DNA from 2 places in the Kitasatospora sp. NPDC022785 genome. Region 1 is predicted to be linked to the other one. Evidence: riboswitches for the same ligand, from Rfam matches in the RefSeq annotation. Region 1 holds a riboswitch; the other holds the start of a gene.
The links. A riboswitch is a leader RNA that binds a small molecule or an ion and turns the genes downstream of it on or off. The one in region 1 is predicted to bind S-adenosylmethionine.
Positions count from the first base shown of each region.

Region 2: another riboswitch for S-adenosylmethionine. It lies ahead of ACZ3YO_RS01145 (aminotransferase class V-fold PLP-dependent enzyme); the one in region 1 lies ahead of thrC (threonine synthase).

Region 1 is NZ_JBVHHB010000030.1:5,060-12,801, reverse strand. It holds gene ACZ3YO_RS33610 (PadR family transcriptional regulator) at 1-69, opposite strand, end outside; gene ACZ3YO_RS33605 (HD domain-containing protein) at 157-789, shown strand; gene ACZ3YO_RS33600 (hypothetical protein) at 835-1,194, opposite strand; gene groL (chaperonin GroEL) at 1,293-2,915, opposite strand; gene ACZ3YO_RS33590 (cold-shock protein) at 3,240-3,443, opposite strand; gene ACZ3YO_RS33585 (ubiquitin-like small modifier protein 1) at 4,128-4,406, opposite strand; gene thrC (threonine synthase) at 4,437-5,732, opposite strand; SAM riboswitch class I at 5,750-5,884, opposite strand; gene ACZ3YO_RS33575 (glucosyl-3-phosphoglycerate synthase) at 6,057-7,064, shown strand; gene ACZ3YO_RS33570 (alpha,alpha-trehalose-phosphate synthase (UDP-forming)) at 7,103-7,742, shown strand, end outside.
Region 2 is NZ_JBVHHB010000001.1:261,644-269,385, reverse strand. It holds gene ACZ3YO_RS01155 (rhomboid family intramembrane serine protease) at 1-345, shown strand, start outside; gene ACZ3YO_RS01150 (Lrp/AsnC ligand binding domain-containing protein) at 387-668, shown strand; gene ACZ3YO_RS01145 (aminotransferase class V-fold PLP-dependent enzyme) at 672-2,036, opposite strand; SAM riboswitch class IV at 2,087-2,204, opposite strand; gene trpD (anthranilate phosphoribosyltransferase) at 2,361-3,437, opposite strand; gene ACZ3YO_RS01135 (hypothetical protein) at 3,589-4,014, opposite strand; gene ctaE (aa3-type cytochrome oxidase subunit III) at 4,411-5,031, shown strand; gene qcrC (cytochrome bc1 complex diheme cytochrome c subunit) at 5,219-6,028, shown strand; gene qcrA (cytochrome bc1 complex Rieske iron-sulfur subunit) at 6,025-7,095, shown strand; gene qcrB (cytochrome bc1 complex cytochrome b subunit) at 7,092-7,742, shown strand, end outside.

The DNA.
Region 1 (7,742 bases):
GTGTCTGGGGGCGTCGGCCAGTGCGGTGAGCAGAAGCAGCGTGGGCTCCTGCATGGAGCGTTCGGTCATGGAACTACATATATCGCCAAACTACCTATAGGTCCAGTGGAAGCCCCGGCCGAACCCCCGGCGCGCCGGACCACCACAATGGCTCCCATGCCGACGGACGACCTGCTCACCGCCTGGACCGCCCTGCTGCACCGCTGCGGCGCGAGCGCCGACCCCGAGCCCTACGGGCGCGACCTGCTGCACCGCTGGGCCGAGCCGCAGCGCCGCTACCACACCACCGACCACCTGCGGGCGATGCTGCACCAGGTGGACGCGCTTGCCGGGCACGCCGGGGACCCGGACAGCGTCCGCCTCGCCGTCTGGTTCCACGACGCCGTCTACCGCCCCGACCGCTCCGAGAACGAGGAACGCAGCGCCGCCCTCGCCGTCCGGGCGCTCACCGAGGCCGGCCTCCCGGAGCGGCGGACCGCCGAGGTGGCCCGGCTGGTCCGGCTCACCGTCACCCACCACCCCGAGCCCGGCGACCGCGACGGCGAGGTGCTCTGCGACGCGGACCTCGCCGTCCTCGGCACCACCCCCGAGGCGTACGCGGCGTATGCCGCCGCCGTCCGGGAGGAGTACGCCTTCGTCCCCGAGCCGGACTTCCGGGCCGGCCGGGCGGCGGTCCTGCGCCAGCTGCTCGCGCTGCCCGCGCTCTACCGCACCCCCACCGCCCACGCGCGCTTCGACGCCCCCGCCCGCGCCAACCTGGCCGCCGAACTCGCCGCACTGGAGGGCTGAGGCCCGTCGCCGGAGTCCGGTCCGCCCGACGGCAGGCGCCGGGGCCTAGGCCAGCTGCCCGACGGGGGCCACGACCATGCCCTCCTTGCCGCAGACCCAGTGCGGCTCCGGGCCCAGCTCGGGCTCGACGCTGAGCGCGTGCGGGTCCCCGTCGGCCGCGCAGGAGGCGCAGAGCGGCCAGCGGCCGTAGGCCTCCAGCAGCGCGTCCTGGACGTCCTGTGCGACCAGCCCGAGCACGTACTCGGTGCCGTCCGGCCACTGCTCCAGCCACCAGCGGCGGTGGGTCACGGCCGTCTCGACCAGCGACACCACCGCGGCGTCCGCCACGTCCTTCGCGGTCAGGTCGGCCAGGATCAGCGCCCGCGCGTTGTGCAGGGCGGTCTCGATGTCGTCGGAGGAAGCCATCCGTCCATTGTCCCAAAGTGCGCCCGGCACGAACGCCGCACGGGCGGCTCCCCGAGGGGAACCGCCCGTGCGATCAGGAAACGACCGACCCCGGAGGATCAGAAGTCCATGTCACCGCCCGGCATGCCGCCGCCGGCGGCCGCAGCGGCCTTCTCCGGCTTGTCGGCGATGACGGCCTCGGTGGTGAGGAAGAGCGCCGCGATGGAGGCGGCGTTCTGCAGCGCGGAACGGGTGACCTTGGCCGGGTCGATGATGCCCTCGGCGATCAGGTCGACGTAGGTGTTGGTGGCCGCGTTCAGGCCGTGACCGGCGGGGAGGTTGCGCACCTTCTCCACCACGACGCCGCCCTCGAGGCCGGCGTTGGTCGCGATCTGCTTGATCGGGGCCTCCAGGGCCACGCGGACGATGTTGGCACCGGTGGCCTCGTCGCCCTCGAGCTCCAGCTTGTCGAACGCGACACCGGCCTGCAGCAGCGCGACGCCACCACCGGCGACGATGCCCTCCTCGACGGCGGCCTTGGCGTTGCGGACGGCGTCCTCGATGCGGTGCTTGCGCTCCTTGAGCTCCACCTCGGTGGCCGCGCCGGCCTTGATGACGGCCACGCCGCCGGCCAGCTTGGCGAGGCGCTCCTGGAGCTTCTCGCGGTCGTAGTCCGAGTCGCTGTTCTCGATCTCGGCGCGGATCTGGTTCACGCGGCCGGCGACCTGGTCGCTGTCGCCGCCACCGTCGACGATGGTGGTCTCGTCCTTGGTGATGACCACCTTGCGGGCGGTGCCCAGCAGGTCGATGCCGGCGTTCTCCAGCTTGAGGCCGACCTCCTCGGAGATCACGGTGCCACCGGTGAGGATGGCGATGTCGCCGAGCATGGCCTTGCGGCGGTCGCCGAAGCCCGGGGCCTTGACGGCGACGGACTTGAAGGTGCCGCGGATCTTGTTCACGACCAGGGTCGACAGGGCCTCGCCCTCGACGTCCTCGGCGATGATGACGAGCGGCTTGCCGCTCTGCATGACCTTCTCCAGCAGCGGGAGCAGGTCCTTGACCGAGCCGATCTTGGAGTTGGCGATGAGGATGTACGGGTCCTCGAACGTCGCCTCCATGCGCTCCAGGTCGGTGGCGAAGTAGGCGGAGATGTAGCCCTTGTCGAAGCGCATGCCCTCGGTGAGCTCGAGCTCCAGACCGAAGGTGTTGCTCTCCTCGACGGTGATGACGCCTTCCTTGCCGACCTTGTCCATGGCCTCGGCGATGAGCTCGCCGATCTGGGTGTCGGCGGCCGAGATGGAGGCGGTGGAGGCGATCTGCTCCTTGGTCTCCACGTCCTTGGCCTGGGCCAGCAGCTGGTCCGAGACGGCGGCGACGGCCTTCTCGATACCGCGCTTCAGGGCCATCGGGTTGGCGCCGGCGGCGACGTTGCGCAGACCCTCGCGGACGAGCGCCTGGGCGAGCACGGTGGCGGTGGTGGTGCCGTCACCCGCGACGTCGTCGGTCTTCTTGGCGACCTCCTTGACGAGCTCCGCGCCGATCTTCTCGTAGGGGTCCTCGAGCTCGATCTCCTTGGCGATGGAGACACCGTCGTTGGTGATCGTGGGGGCGCCCCACTTCTTCTCCAGCACGACGTTGCGACCCTTGGGGCCGAGCGTGACCTTCACTGCGTCGGCGAGCTGGTTCATGCCACGCTCAAGGCCGCGGCGAGCTTCCTCATCAAAGGCGATGATCTTGGCCATCAGAAGTGGTCCTCCGGGACACGGTCGACTGCTCGGACCAAGGGGTGCCCGCGACGGACGGCCCTGGTGTGCGGGGGTCCTTTCCCCTACCGCTCCCGGGGGCCTCACCGACCCGGTCCGCTGTCACTCTCACGCTGTGAGTGCTAACGCCAATGATTAGCACTCTGGGTGGGCGAGTGCAAGCCCAATGGGCAACCCGCGAGCCGCACCGGCCACTCCCCGGACACGGCGACGGGCCCGTACGACATGTGTCGCACGGGCCCGTCGCGAAGCAAGAGGTGCACCAGCCGATGGGCCGAGCCGAACTCCTGGGTGCCGGAAAGGTCAGACCGCCGCGCGGACCATGTCCGCCTGCGGGCCCTTCTGCCCCTGAGAGATCTCGAACTCGACCCGCTGGCCCTCCTCAAGGGTGCGGTAGCCGTCCATCTGGATCGCGCTGTAGTGGACGAAGACGTCCGCACCACCGTCGACCGCGATGAAGCCGTAGCCCTTCTCCGCGTTGAACCACTTGACGGTGCCCTGAGCCATTCCGAACTCCCCTAGTGCTGTGCTGGCCCTTCACGCGCCCGCAGGTCGCGGGCCCGGGTCTGGTTTGAGGCCGGCCCGGGGAACCCCCCCTGGGCGCAGCCGTGCACGCCACAATCCCCCCGCCGAGCCACCGGACGGTGTCCGATGAAGGGGCGATTGCGTCGACCGCGGCTGAATGTATCCGGCTCGACGCCCTCTGCAACAGAGCCAGCCGCCGGGAATTCCCCTGGCCCGTCAGGGGACAGGACGGGCCAAAAGCCCAGAAACTTCACATTTCACGCCGGACATAGCGGACGAATTACCCAAATGCCCTCAAGAATTCTGACACCGGCCTGACATGTTTCACGGCCGCGGGCCCGGCGCCGGTCTCAGCGGCCGGACAGACACCGGCGGTACGGGGCGCAACAGGGGGGCGACGACCGGTGCGAGGGGGGAGGGGAGGCCCTCTTCCCGGCCGAGCGACACTCTACTCCGACTGGCCGGGGAAATATTCCCGCCGGAATGCGGCGCGCGGGGACGGCCCGGGAAAGCGCCCGGGCGGGCGGCCTTCACGGCGGCCCCGGAAGAATCCCGGAAGCACCTGGGACACCCCGGGAACACCCGGAAGCTCGCGGGGAAATGCGAAGGCCGTCCGGGTGTACGGAATTCCGTACACCCGGACGGCCTTCCCGTCGGCGGTGCGGCTCAGCAGCCGCCGGCCACCGCGGGAATGATCGAAACGCTCGCGCCGTCCGCGATCTCGGTCGCCAGGCCCTCCGCGAACCGCACGTCGTCGTCATTGACGTAGACGTTGACGAAACGGCGCAGCTTGCCGGTGTCGTCCAGGATCCGGGCGGCGATCCCGGCGTGGTTCTTCTCCAGGTCGGCGATGACCTCACCGAGAGTGGCACCCTCGGCGGCCACCTCGGCGGCGCCGCCGGTGTAGGTGCGCAGGATGGTCGGGATGCGGACGTTGGCGCTCATGGGGCTTCTCCTTGCGGCGGGGTGGAGGGGTCAGGCGGACGCGAGGCCGGCGTCGCGGAACGACGCCAGCGTCGGGCGGATGACGGCGGTCATCCCGGCGTCGGAGACGGCGTCCAGCGTCTTCAGGCCGTCGCCGGTGTTGATCGCGACGGTCTCCTTGGCCGGGTCCAGCTGCCCGGTCTCGACCAGCTTCTTCAGTACTCCGACGGTCACCCCGCCCGCGGTCTCGGCGAAGATGCCCTCGGTCCGGGCCAGCAGCTTGATCGCGGCCACCACCTCGGCGTCCGTCACGTCCTCGACGGCGCCGCCGGTGCGGCGGGCGATGTCCAGCACGTACGGGCCGTCGGCCGGGTTGCCGATCGCCAGCGACTTGGCGATGGTGTCGGGCTTGACGGGGCGGATCACGTCGCTGCCGGTCTTGAAGGCCACCGACACCGGCGAGCAGCCCGCCGCCTGGGCACCGAAGATCCTGTACGGCCGGTCCTCGACCAGACCGAGCCTGATCAGCTCCTGTAGCCCCTTGTCGATCTTGGTCAGCTGCGAACCCGACGCGATCGGGATCACGATCTGCTCCGGCAGGCGCCAGCCCAGCTGCTCGCAGATCTCGTACGCCAGCGTCTTCGAGCCCTCGCCGTAGTACGGGCGCAGGTTGACGTTGACGAAGCCCCAGCCCTCGCCGGCCGGGTCGCCGATCAGCTCCGAGCAGAAGCGGTTCACGTCGTCGTAGTTGCCCTCGATGCCCACCAGCTCACCGCCGTAGACACCGGCCATCACGACCTTGCCCTGCTCCAGGTCGTGCGGGATGAACACGCAGGACTTGAAACCGGCCCGGGCGGCCGCGGCGCCCACCGCACCGGCCAGGTTGCCGGTCGAGGAGCAGGAGAGCGTGGTGAAACCGAACGCCCGCGCCGCCTCGATCGCACAGGCGACCACGCGGTCCTTGAACGAGTGGGTCGGGTTCCCGGAGTCGTCCTTGATGTGCAGCTGGGCGGTGAACCCGAGCTCGCGGCCCAGGTTGTCCGCCTTCACCAGCGGGGTCCAGCCGGGGTTCAGGTTGGGCTTCCCGGCCACGTCGGCCGGCACGGGCAGCAGCGGCGCGTACCGCCAGATCGACGCCGGCCCGGCCTCGATCCGCTTGCGCAGCTCCTCCGCGGCCTCGCCGCCGAAGTCGTACGCGATCTCCAGCGGCCCGAAGCACTCCAGACAGGCGAAGCTCGGACCGAGCGGGAACCGGCTACCGCACTCGCGACAGGACAGGGCGGCGGCGGGGCCGAGGTCAACGGTTGCGGGTGCGGCGCCAGAAGGAGTCGTCGCAGTGATAGCCATGATGGCGGAGGCCTCTCTCCTCATCTTCCCCGTGACGCGGTCGCGCCACAGGCCGGAATTGGCACCTGTCCCGCCGGGGCCTGTAACGACAGCCGCGCGAGAAGGTTGCCGGGACGTCAACGGGCCGTTCCCTCAGTCCCTCTGGATGAGCTCTGTGAAGTTGTTGGTCTTGCTCAACGGTGACCCCGGCGTGCGAAGGTCCGACCGCTGTACGAAGACTGTATCCGAAGGCGTCAACCCCGAACGGGACCGTCCGCCACGCGAGATGACCCGTCCCGGCCCTTCCCAGCCCGTCCCAGCCGACCCCCCGCCGAGGAGAGACCCGTGCCCGCCGACCCGACACCCGAGCTCCTCCCACAGGCGGCGTCCTGGCTGCGCCGCCGGTCGTGGAGCGCGGCCGACCGTCCGGTGCGCACCCTGCTGGACGCCAAGCGGGCCGCCGGCCGCGCGGGCACCGTCAGCGTCGTCCTGCCCGCCCTGGACGAGGAGGCCACCGTCGGCGACATCGTCCGCACCATCCGCCGCGAACTGATGGAACGCCTGCCGCTGGTCGACGAACTGGTCGTGGTCGACTCCGGCTCCGCCGACCGCACCGCCGCCGAGGCCGCCGAGGCCGGCGCCCGGGTGGTCCACCGCGACGACATCCTCCCCCGGCTGCCGGCCGCCCCCGGCAAGGGCGAGGTGCTCTGGCGCTCGCTGCTGGTCACCCGTGGGGAGATCGTCTGCTTCGTCGACGCCGACCTGCGCGAGTTCGACCCGGCCTTCGTCTCCGGCATCGTCGGCCCGCTGCTCACCGAACCGGAGATCCAGCTGGTCAAGGCCATGTACGACCGGCCGCTGGAGACCGAAGGAGCCGTGGTGCCGGCCGGCGGCGGCCGGGTCACCGAGCTGGTCGCCCGCCCGCTGCTCAACCTGCACTGGCCGGAACTCGCCGGTTTCGTCCAGCCCCTCGGCGGCGAGTACGCGGCCCGCCGCTCCCTGCTCGAACGCCTCCCGTTCCCCACCGGCTACGGCGTCGAACTCGGCCTGCTGGTCGACGCCCTGGAGACCGCCGGCCTGGACGCCCTCGCCCAGGTCGACGTCGGCGTCCGCCACCACCGCCACCAGGACGGCCAGGCGCTCGGCCGGATGGCCGCCACCATCTACCGCACGGCGCTGGAACGGCTCGACCGCACCCACCGGCTCAAGGCCTCCGCCGACCTGGTGCACCCGCTGCTCACCCAGTTCACCCGTGACCCGGAAACCCGCGCGTTCACCGCCCACACCCACCCGGTCACCGCCCTCGAACGCCCCCCGATGCACACCGTCCCCGAGTACGCCACCCGGCACTGAAGGGTTTGGGTCCGCAGACCCCCGGCAACCAACCAGTCATGGGCGATCTCACGACCGAACGTTCGAATCCGACCGGCACCGCCCCCGTCCTGGTGGCCTCCAACCGGGGACCGGTGTCGTTCAGCACCGCGGACGACGGCACCCTGACCCTCCGGAGAGGAGGCGGCGGCCTGGTCTCCGGGCTCTCCGCCATCGACGACCCTGAGGCCGTCTGGGTCTGCGCGGCCCTGGGCGACGCCGACCGCCGGGCCGCCCGGGAGGCGCCGGACGGCCGCCTCGACCGGGCCGGCCACGATACCGGCGGGCAGGCCGTCCGCATGCTGGGCATAGACCCGGAGACCTTCGCCCGCGCCTACAACGGCGTGGCCAACTCGACCCTCTGGTTCGTCCACCACCTGCTCTACGCCACCCCCACGGCCCCCTCCTTCGACGCCGGGTTCCGCACCGAATGGCAGGCCTACACGGCCTACAACACCGCCTTCGCCGACGCCCTCGCCGCCGAGGCCGCCCCGGGAGCGGCCGTCCTGGTGCAGGACTACCACCTCTCGCTGACCCCGGCCCTGCTCCGCGCCGCCCGGCCCGACCTGCGGATCGGCCACTTCTCGCACACCCCCTGGGCCCCGCCGGAGTACTTCCGGCTGCTGCCCGACTACGTCGCCGAGGCCGTCCTCACCGGCA
Region 2 (7,742 bases), on a different contig from region 1:
CTGGCCGCCGGCTCGCTCGCCACGTACGGCTTCGCGCTGGCCGAGGCGCACTCGCCGGACTCCACCCGGGTGCTGATCGGCGCCTCGGGGGCGATCTCGGCCGTCCTCGGCGCCTACCTGAGGCTGCATCCGCACGCCCGCGTCACCACGCTCGTACCACTCCTGCTCTTCCTCCCGCTGCGGTTCCCGGCCTGGCTGGTGCTCGGTCTCTGGTTCGCCCTGCAGTGGTGGTCGGTGCACTCGGCCGGGCCCGGGGTGGCCTACCTCGTCCACGTGATCGGCTTCTCGGCCGGCTTCCTGTACGCCTGCACGGTGGCCACCCGCCCCCCGCGACGGTCGGGCTGACGCCCGATACCCTGGCCGCACCTCACAAAGGAGCCCGAACAGTGATCACCGCCATCGTCCTGATCAAGACCAGCGTCGACCGCATCCCGGAGATCGCCGAGGCGATCGCGGCCATCGAGGGCGTCAGCGAGGTCTACTCGGTCACGGGCGGCTACGACCTGGTCGCGATGGTCCGGGTGCGCCGGCACGACGACCTGGCCGAGGTGATCCCCGGCCGGCTGAACAAGGTCCCGGGCGTGGCCCACACCGAGACCCAGATCGCCTTCCGCACCTACTCCCAGCACGACCTCGAGGCCGCCTTCGCGCTCGGCCTCGACGAGTAGGGCTCAGCCCTCCCGCCGCGTGTCCACGACGCAGCGGCCGCCCTCGTTGCGGTAGTTCCAGGCCGCGCCGTCCGTGACCAGCTCGCGGACGGCGGTCAGGAAGCGCTCGATGTGCTCGTCCGGGGTGCCGGCGCCGAAGCTGACCCGGATCGCGTTCAGGCTCCGCTCACCCGGCAGCGACGGCTCCGGCGCGCCGCACTCGGACGGTGCCACCTCCTCGTCGCCGAGCAGCGTGCGCAGCAGCGGGTGCGCGCAGAACAGGCCGTCGCGCACCCCGATGCCGTACTCGGCGGAGAGCGCGGCCGAGAAGTGCGAGCTGTTCCAGCCCTGGACGACGAAGGAGAGCACTCCCACCCGGGCCGAGTCGGCGCCGAACAGGTTGAGCACCTTGACCTGCGGAACCTCCGCCAGACCGGCCTTCAGCCGGGCGACCAGCTGCTGCTCACGGGCCTCGAGCGCGTCGAAGCCGGCGTCGGTCAGCGCCCGGCAGGCCGAGGCGACGGCGTAGGCGCCGATCACGTTCGGCGAGCCGGCCTCGTGCCGGGCCGGGCCGGTGTGCCACTGGACGGCCACCGAGCCGTCGGTCTCCCGGGCCACCGTACGGGTGGCGCCGCCGCCGGCCAGGTACGGCTCGGCCGCGTCCAGCCAGTCGGCCCGGCCGGCCAGCACGCCGGCGCCGAACGGCGCGTAGATCTTGTGCCCGGAGAAGGCGATCCAGTCCACGTCCAGCTCGCGCACCGAGACCCGGTGGTGCGGGGCGAGCTGCGCGGCGTCCAGCACCACCCGGGCGCCGTACCGGTGCGCGGTCGCGGTCAGCTCGGCGACCGGCCAGAGCTCGCCGGTGACGTTGGAGGCGCCGGTGACGCAGAGCAGCTTGGGGCCCTCGGGGGCCGCGGCCAGTGCGGCGTCCAGGGCGGCGACCGCCTCGGCCCTCGAGCGCGGAGCGCGCAGGTAGGTGACGTCCAGTCCGGCGTGCGCCCAGGGCAGCAGCGAGGCGTGGTGCTCGGTCTCGAACGCGAAGACCCGGGTGCCGGCCGGGACGGCACCGGCCAGCAGGTTCAGCGAGTCGGTGGTGGCCCGGGTGAAGACCACCTGGTCGCCCTCGCGCAGGCCGAGGAACTCGGCGACGGTACGGCGGCTCTGCTCGAACAGGTCGGTGGAGAGCTGCGACAGGTAGCCGGCGCCGCGGTGCACGCTGCCGTAGTAGGGGGCGTAGGCGGCGACGTCGTCCCAGACCCGCTGGAGCGCCGGGGAGCTGGCCGCGTAGTCGAGCGCCGCGTAGGTGACCTTCTCGCCGCTGGCCAGCGGGACCAGGACGTCGTGGCCGAGGACGGGGAGCGGGGCGCAGAGTTCGGTGGCGACGGACATGGGGATGCACTCCTCCTGGGTGAAGGACCCCGGGGAGTGCGTGTCGCCGGCGTCCGCGCTTGTCACGCGGACGGATTGCCGCGGGACCCGGTCCTCACCCAGGGCACCCCGCCACGGACGGAGGGTTGCCGGACAGCAAGCTGGGGCTTGGCGCTGTCACTCATGACCTGCCGAAGACTCTAGGTCGCGTCCGCCGGGTGGTCAAACACAGGTCCACCATCCGGACGGGGCTCGCGCTCCCGCCTGCGGGCCGCCCGGGCCCGGCGCGCTCATGCGGCGGGGCCCGCCCGGGGTCACTCCCCCGCGCGAGCCCCAACTACCGCCTCACGCCTTGCTGGTGGCCTCCGACCAGCGCTTCAGCAGGTCCAGTGCGGCGCCCGAGTCGATGGCGGCCGCGGCCCGCTCCATGCCCGCCGCCAGCTGCCCGGTGAGCGGCGCGTCGGTGAGGTCCAGCGCCACCAGCGCCGCCGCCGTGTTCAGCAGGACGGCGTCCCGCACCGGCCCGCGCTCCCCGGCCAGCAGCCGACGGGCGACGTCCGCGTTGTACGCCGGGTCCGCGCCGCGCAGCGCCTCGATGCCGACCGGCTCGATACCGACCTCGCGCGGGTCGAAGGTGGTCTCGCGGACCTCGCCGCCCCGCACGATCCAGACCCGCGAGGTGGTGGTGATGGTCAGCTCGTCCAGACCGTCGTCGCCGCGGAAGACCAGCGCACTGGAGCCGCGCCGGGCCAGCACCCCGGCGATCAGCCCGGCCAGCCGCGTGTCGAAGCAGCCGATCGCGTGGGCCGTCACCTTGGCCGGGTTGGTCAGCGGGCCCAGGATGTTGAACGCCGTCGGCACCCCGAGGTCGCGCCGGGCCGTGGCGGCGTGCCGCATCGACGGGTGGAACATGGCGGCGGAGCAGAAGGTGAGCCCGATCTCCTCGGCCACCTCGGCGACCCTCCGGGCGGAGAGGTCGAGGGCGATGCCCAGCTTCTCCAGCACGTCCGAGGAGCCGCTCGCCGAGGAGGCGGCCCGGTTGCCGTGCTTGACCACCTTGGCGCCGGCCGCCGCCGCGACGATCGCCGACATGGTCGAGATGTTGACGGTCTTGGCGCGGTCGCCGCCGGTGCCGACGACGTCCACCGCCGGGCCGGGGATGGAGAGCGGTTCGGCGTGCGCGTACATCGCGTCCACCAGGCCGGCGATCTCCCCGACCGTCTCGCCCTTGGCCCGCAGCGCCACCATGAAGCCGGCCACCTGGGCCGGGGAGGCCTCGCCGCTCATGATCCGGTCCATCGCCCACGTGGTGTCCGCCTGGCCGAGGTCCTCGCCCCGCAGCAGCACCGACAGGATGTCCGGCCAGGTGCGGACCACCTGCACGGGGTCCTTGCCGCCGTTCGCAGGGTTCACGTTCACCATGGCTGACTCCAGCTCTCGTCGGTTCCCGGAAAGGGATCTCCGTAGGGTTGGAGTCAGCCTATCGAGCGGCGGGACGCCACCGTCCCGCCGCGACCCTTCTTCTCTCCTGGTGAGATGCGCTCCCTCTTACCGGGCCACCGGTGTCCGCCTTCTACCGGGTGGCCGGTGTCCGCTTCGCCAGCCGGGCCCGGAGAAGGGTGGCGGCGGCCTCGGCCAGCGCCACCGGGTCCACCGGCTGGGAGATCGCCGCGTCGGCCCGGCTCCAGGCGGCCAGCCAGGAGTCCTGCGGCCGGCCGATCAGCACCAGTACGGGCGGGCAGCCGTAGATCTCGTCCTTCAGCTGCCGCCCGAGCCCCAGCCCTCCGGCCGGCACCGCCTCGCCGTCCAACACGCAGAGGTCCACGCCCCCCTTCTCCAGTGCCTTCAGCACCGCGGGGGTCGTCGCGCACTCCAGGTAGGACAGCTCCGGCAGGTCCGCGGACGGCCGGCGGCCGAGCGCCGTCAGCACCTGCTCGCGGGTGTTGCGGTCGTGGCTGTAGACGAGAACGGTCAGCGTCTCGTCGGTCGTGTACGCCATGGGCCCTGCTCCCTCGAAGTGTGATCCGGACCACGTTCGCCTCAATCCGGATGCTACTCCCGATCACCGGCCGCCGAGCCCCTCCCGCGAGATCCATCTCAAGCCGCCGCGCCCACGACTCACCCGCCCGGAGGACGGCGCGTCACCCTCAGCGGTGCGGTCCACCCGTACGGCCGACAGAACCGCCCTCTCCTTACTCCCCGCGGGCCGCACGGGCGTGCAGCGACACGCAGGGCAAGAGGGTCGAAGAGGCCTTCGAAGAACCATCAGAAAAGGGACACGCCGCTGCTCAGCCGCCGTCCGGACGCTCCGTCGGGTCCCACTGGGGCATACCGCACGCACCGGACACTCCGAGGGACACCCCCCGGCGTGAAGACGGAATAAGGGACCGACATAATGTCCGTCGTGGCGACAGCAACAGCAGTAGAAACCGGGCACGCGCACGGATCGGTCAACCGGCCGAACATGGTCAGCGTCGGAACGATCGTCTGGCTCAGTTCCGAGTTGATGTTCTTCGCGGCCCTCTTCGCGATGTACTTCACGCTCCGCTCCGTCAAGGGAGCCGAGTTCTGGAGCGAGAAGGCGCACGCCCTCAACGTGCCCTTCTCCTCGGTCAACACCACGATCCTGGTGCTCTCCTCGCTCACCTGCCAGCTCGGCGTGTTCGCTGCCGAGCGCGGGGACGTGAAGAAGCTCCGGTCGTGGTTCGTCATCACCTTCGTGATGGGCGCGATCTTCATCGGCGGCCAGATCTTCGAGTACACCGAGCTGGTCAAGAAGGACGGCCTCTCGCTGTCCTCCGACCCGTACGGCACGGTGTTCTACCTCACCACCGGTTTCCACGGTATGCACGTGACGGGTGGTCTGATCGCCTTCCTGCTGGTCCTGGGACGGACGTACGCAGCCAAGCGCTTCACGCACGAGCAGGCCACCGCCGCGATCGTGGTGTCGTACTACTGGCACTTCGTCGACGTCGTGTGGATCGGCCTGTTCGCGACCATCTACCTGATCAAGTAACCAGCTGATCAGGTCGCTGGCCACCGGCCTCGGGCCCCCGCCCTCACCGGCGACGGGCCTCTTTGCCGGTGCCGACGCTCCCACCGACCGACCGCGCGCGCAGCCCTAGACAGGCAGCCTCGTGCCGGCCAGACCGGCCGCCGGGTGCACCCACCAGTCGACCAGATCCTGACACCGGGGTTATTCCGTGAAAAAGCTCTCCGCACGACGGCGCCACCCATTGGCGGCGCTGGTCGTCCTACTTCTCGCCCTGGCGGCAACCGGGGGGCTGTACGCCGCGTTCGCGCCCGCCGACAAGGCGCAGGCCGACGTCGCCGCGCAGTCGCTCGCGATCGATGAGGGCAAGAAGCTCTTCGCCGTGGGCTGCTCCTCCTGCCACGGCCTGAACGGCCAGGGCAGCAGCGATGGTCCCAGCCTGGTCGGCGTCGGCTCCGCCGCGGTCGACTTCCAGGTCGGCACCGGCCGCATGCCGGCCCAGCAGCCCGGCGCCCAGGTGCCGAGCAAGAAGAACATCTACTCGCAGGCGGAGATCGACCAGCTCGCCGCGTTCGTGGCCTCGCTCGGCCCCGGCCCGGTGACTCCGAGGGAGGAGCAGTACACCTCGACCAACCCCGAGGACATCTCCAAGGGCGGCGAGCTGTTCCGCACCAACTGCGCCCAGTGCCACAACTTCGCCGGCCAGGGCGGTGCCCTGACCCAGGGCAAGTACGCCCCGTCGCTGGAGGGTGTGGACGCCAAGCACATCTACGAGGCCATGCAGACCGGCCCGCAGAACATGCCGTCGTTCCCGGACACCACCATGCCCGAGGAGCAGAAGAAGCAGATCGTGGCCTTCGTCCGCCACACCACCAACGATGAGCCGAACCCCGGTGGTCTCACGCTCGGCAGCCTCGGTCCGGTGACCGAGGGTCTGTTCGGCTGGATCTTCGGTCTCGGCGCACTCATCGCGGTCGCGATCTGGGTCGCCGCCCACACCACCAAGGCCAAGAAGTCATGAGCCAGGACATGCCAGAAGAGAAGCTCCCGGAGTCGCACGGCTCCGCCGGGCACCACGAGGTGGCCGCCCACGGCGATCCGTTCGCCGACCCGGGCCTGCCGGCCCACGAACCGCGTCGCACCGACATCGACGAGCGGGCCGCCAAGCGCGCGGAGCGCCAGGTCTCGCTGATGTTCGTGATCTCGATGCTCGCCACGGTGGGCTTCATCGCCTCCTACGTGGCCATCGACCCGGACAAGATCGTCTACGTCTTCCCGCTGGGCCACATCAGCGCGCTGAACTTCGCGCTGGGCCTGACCCTGGGTGTGGCGCTGTTCATGATCGGCGCGGGCGCGGTCCACTGGGCCCGCACGCTGATGTCGGACCACGAGATCCCGGCCGAGCGTCACCCGATCGAGGCCGACGACGAGGTCCGCAACGACGTCATCGAGCAGTTCAGGACCGGCGCCGCCGAGTCCGGCTTCGGCCGCCGCAAGATGATCCGCAACACCCTCATCGGCTCGATGGCCCTGGTGCCGCTCTCCGGTGTGGTGCTGCTGCGCGACCTCGGCCCGCTGCCCGAGGACAAGCTGGAGCACACCGGCTGGGACGAGGCCACCCCGGCCAAGCCCCTGGCGCTCATCAACATGAACACCAACCTGCCGATGAAGGCCGAGGACGTCATCCAGGGGTCGCTGACCTTCGCGATGCCGCAGGGTCTGCACACCCACGACGAGGACTTCCAGCAGCGCATCGCCAAGGACGCCCTGATGCTGGTGCGCATCGCGCCGGAGGACATCAAGGACAACGCGTCCCGGGAGCTGGGCTTCGAGGGCATCCTCGCCTACTCGAAGATCTGCACCCACGTCGGCTGCCCGATCAGCCTCTACGAGCAGCAGACCCACCACGCGCTCTGCCCCTGCCACCAGTCGACCTTCGACCTGGCGGACGGCGCGCGCGTCATCTTCGGCCCGGCCGGCCACCCGCTGCCGCAGCTGAAGATCACCACTGACGAGAAGGGCTTCCTGGTCGCCACCGGCGACTTCGACGAGCCCGTCGGCCCGAGCTACTGGGAGCGTGCTCGATGAGTAGCGCGAGCAGCACCACCTCCGGTGCCTCCAAGCCGGCCAGCACGCGCGCCAAGCCCGCCAACAAGTGGGAGCAGGCCGCTGACTGGACGGACGGCCGGCTGGGGATCTACTCCCTCGCCAAGGCCAACCTGCGGAAGATCTTCCCGGACCACTGGTCCTTCATGCTGGGCGAGATCTGCCTCTACACCTTCATCATCATCATCCTGACGGGCGTCTACCTGACGCTCTTCTTCAAGCCCTCGATGGGCGAGGTCATCTACGACGGGTCGTACGTCCCGCTCAAGGGCATCCCGATGTCCGAGGCGTACGCGTCGACGATGGACATCAGCTTCGAGGTCCGCGGCGGCCTGCTGGTCCGTCAGATCCACCACTGGGCCGCACTGGTCTTCGTGGCCGCGATGCTCGTGCACATGCTGCGAGTCTTCTTCACCGGCGCGTTCCGCAAGCCGCGTGAGATCAACTGGGTCTTCGGCTTCCTGCTGCTGGTCCTGGGCATGTTCGACGGCTTCTTCGGCTACTCGCTGCCCGACGACCTGCTCTCCGGCACCGGCATCCGGTTCATGGAGGGCGCCGTCCTGGCGACCCCGCTGATCGGCACCTACATCCAGATGTTCCTGTTCGGGGGCGAGTTCCCCGGCCACGAC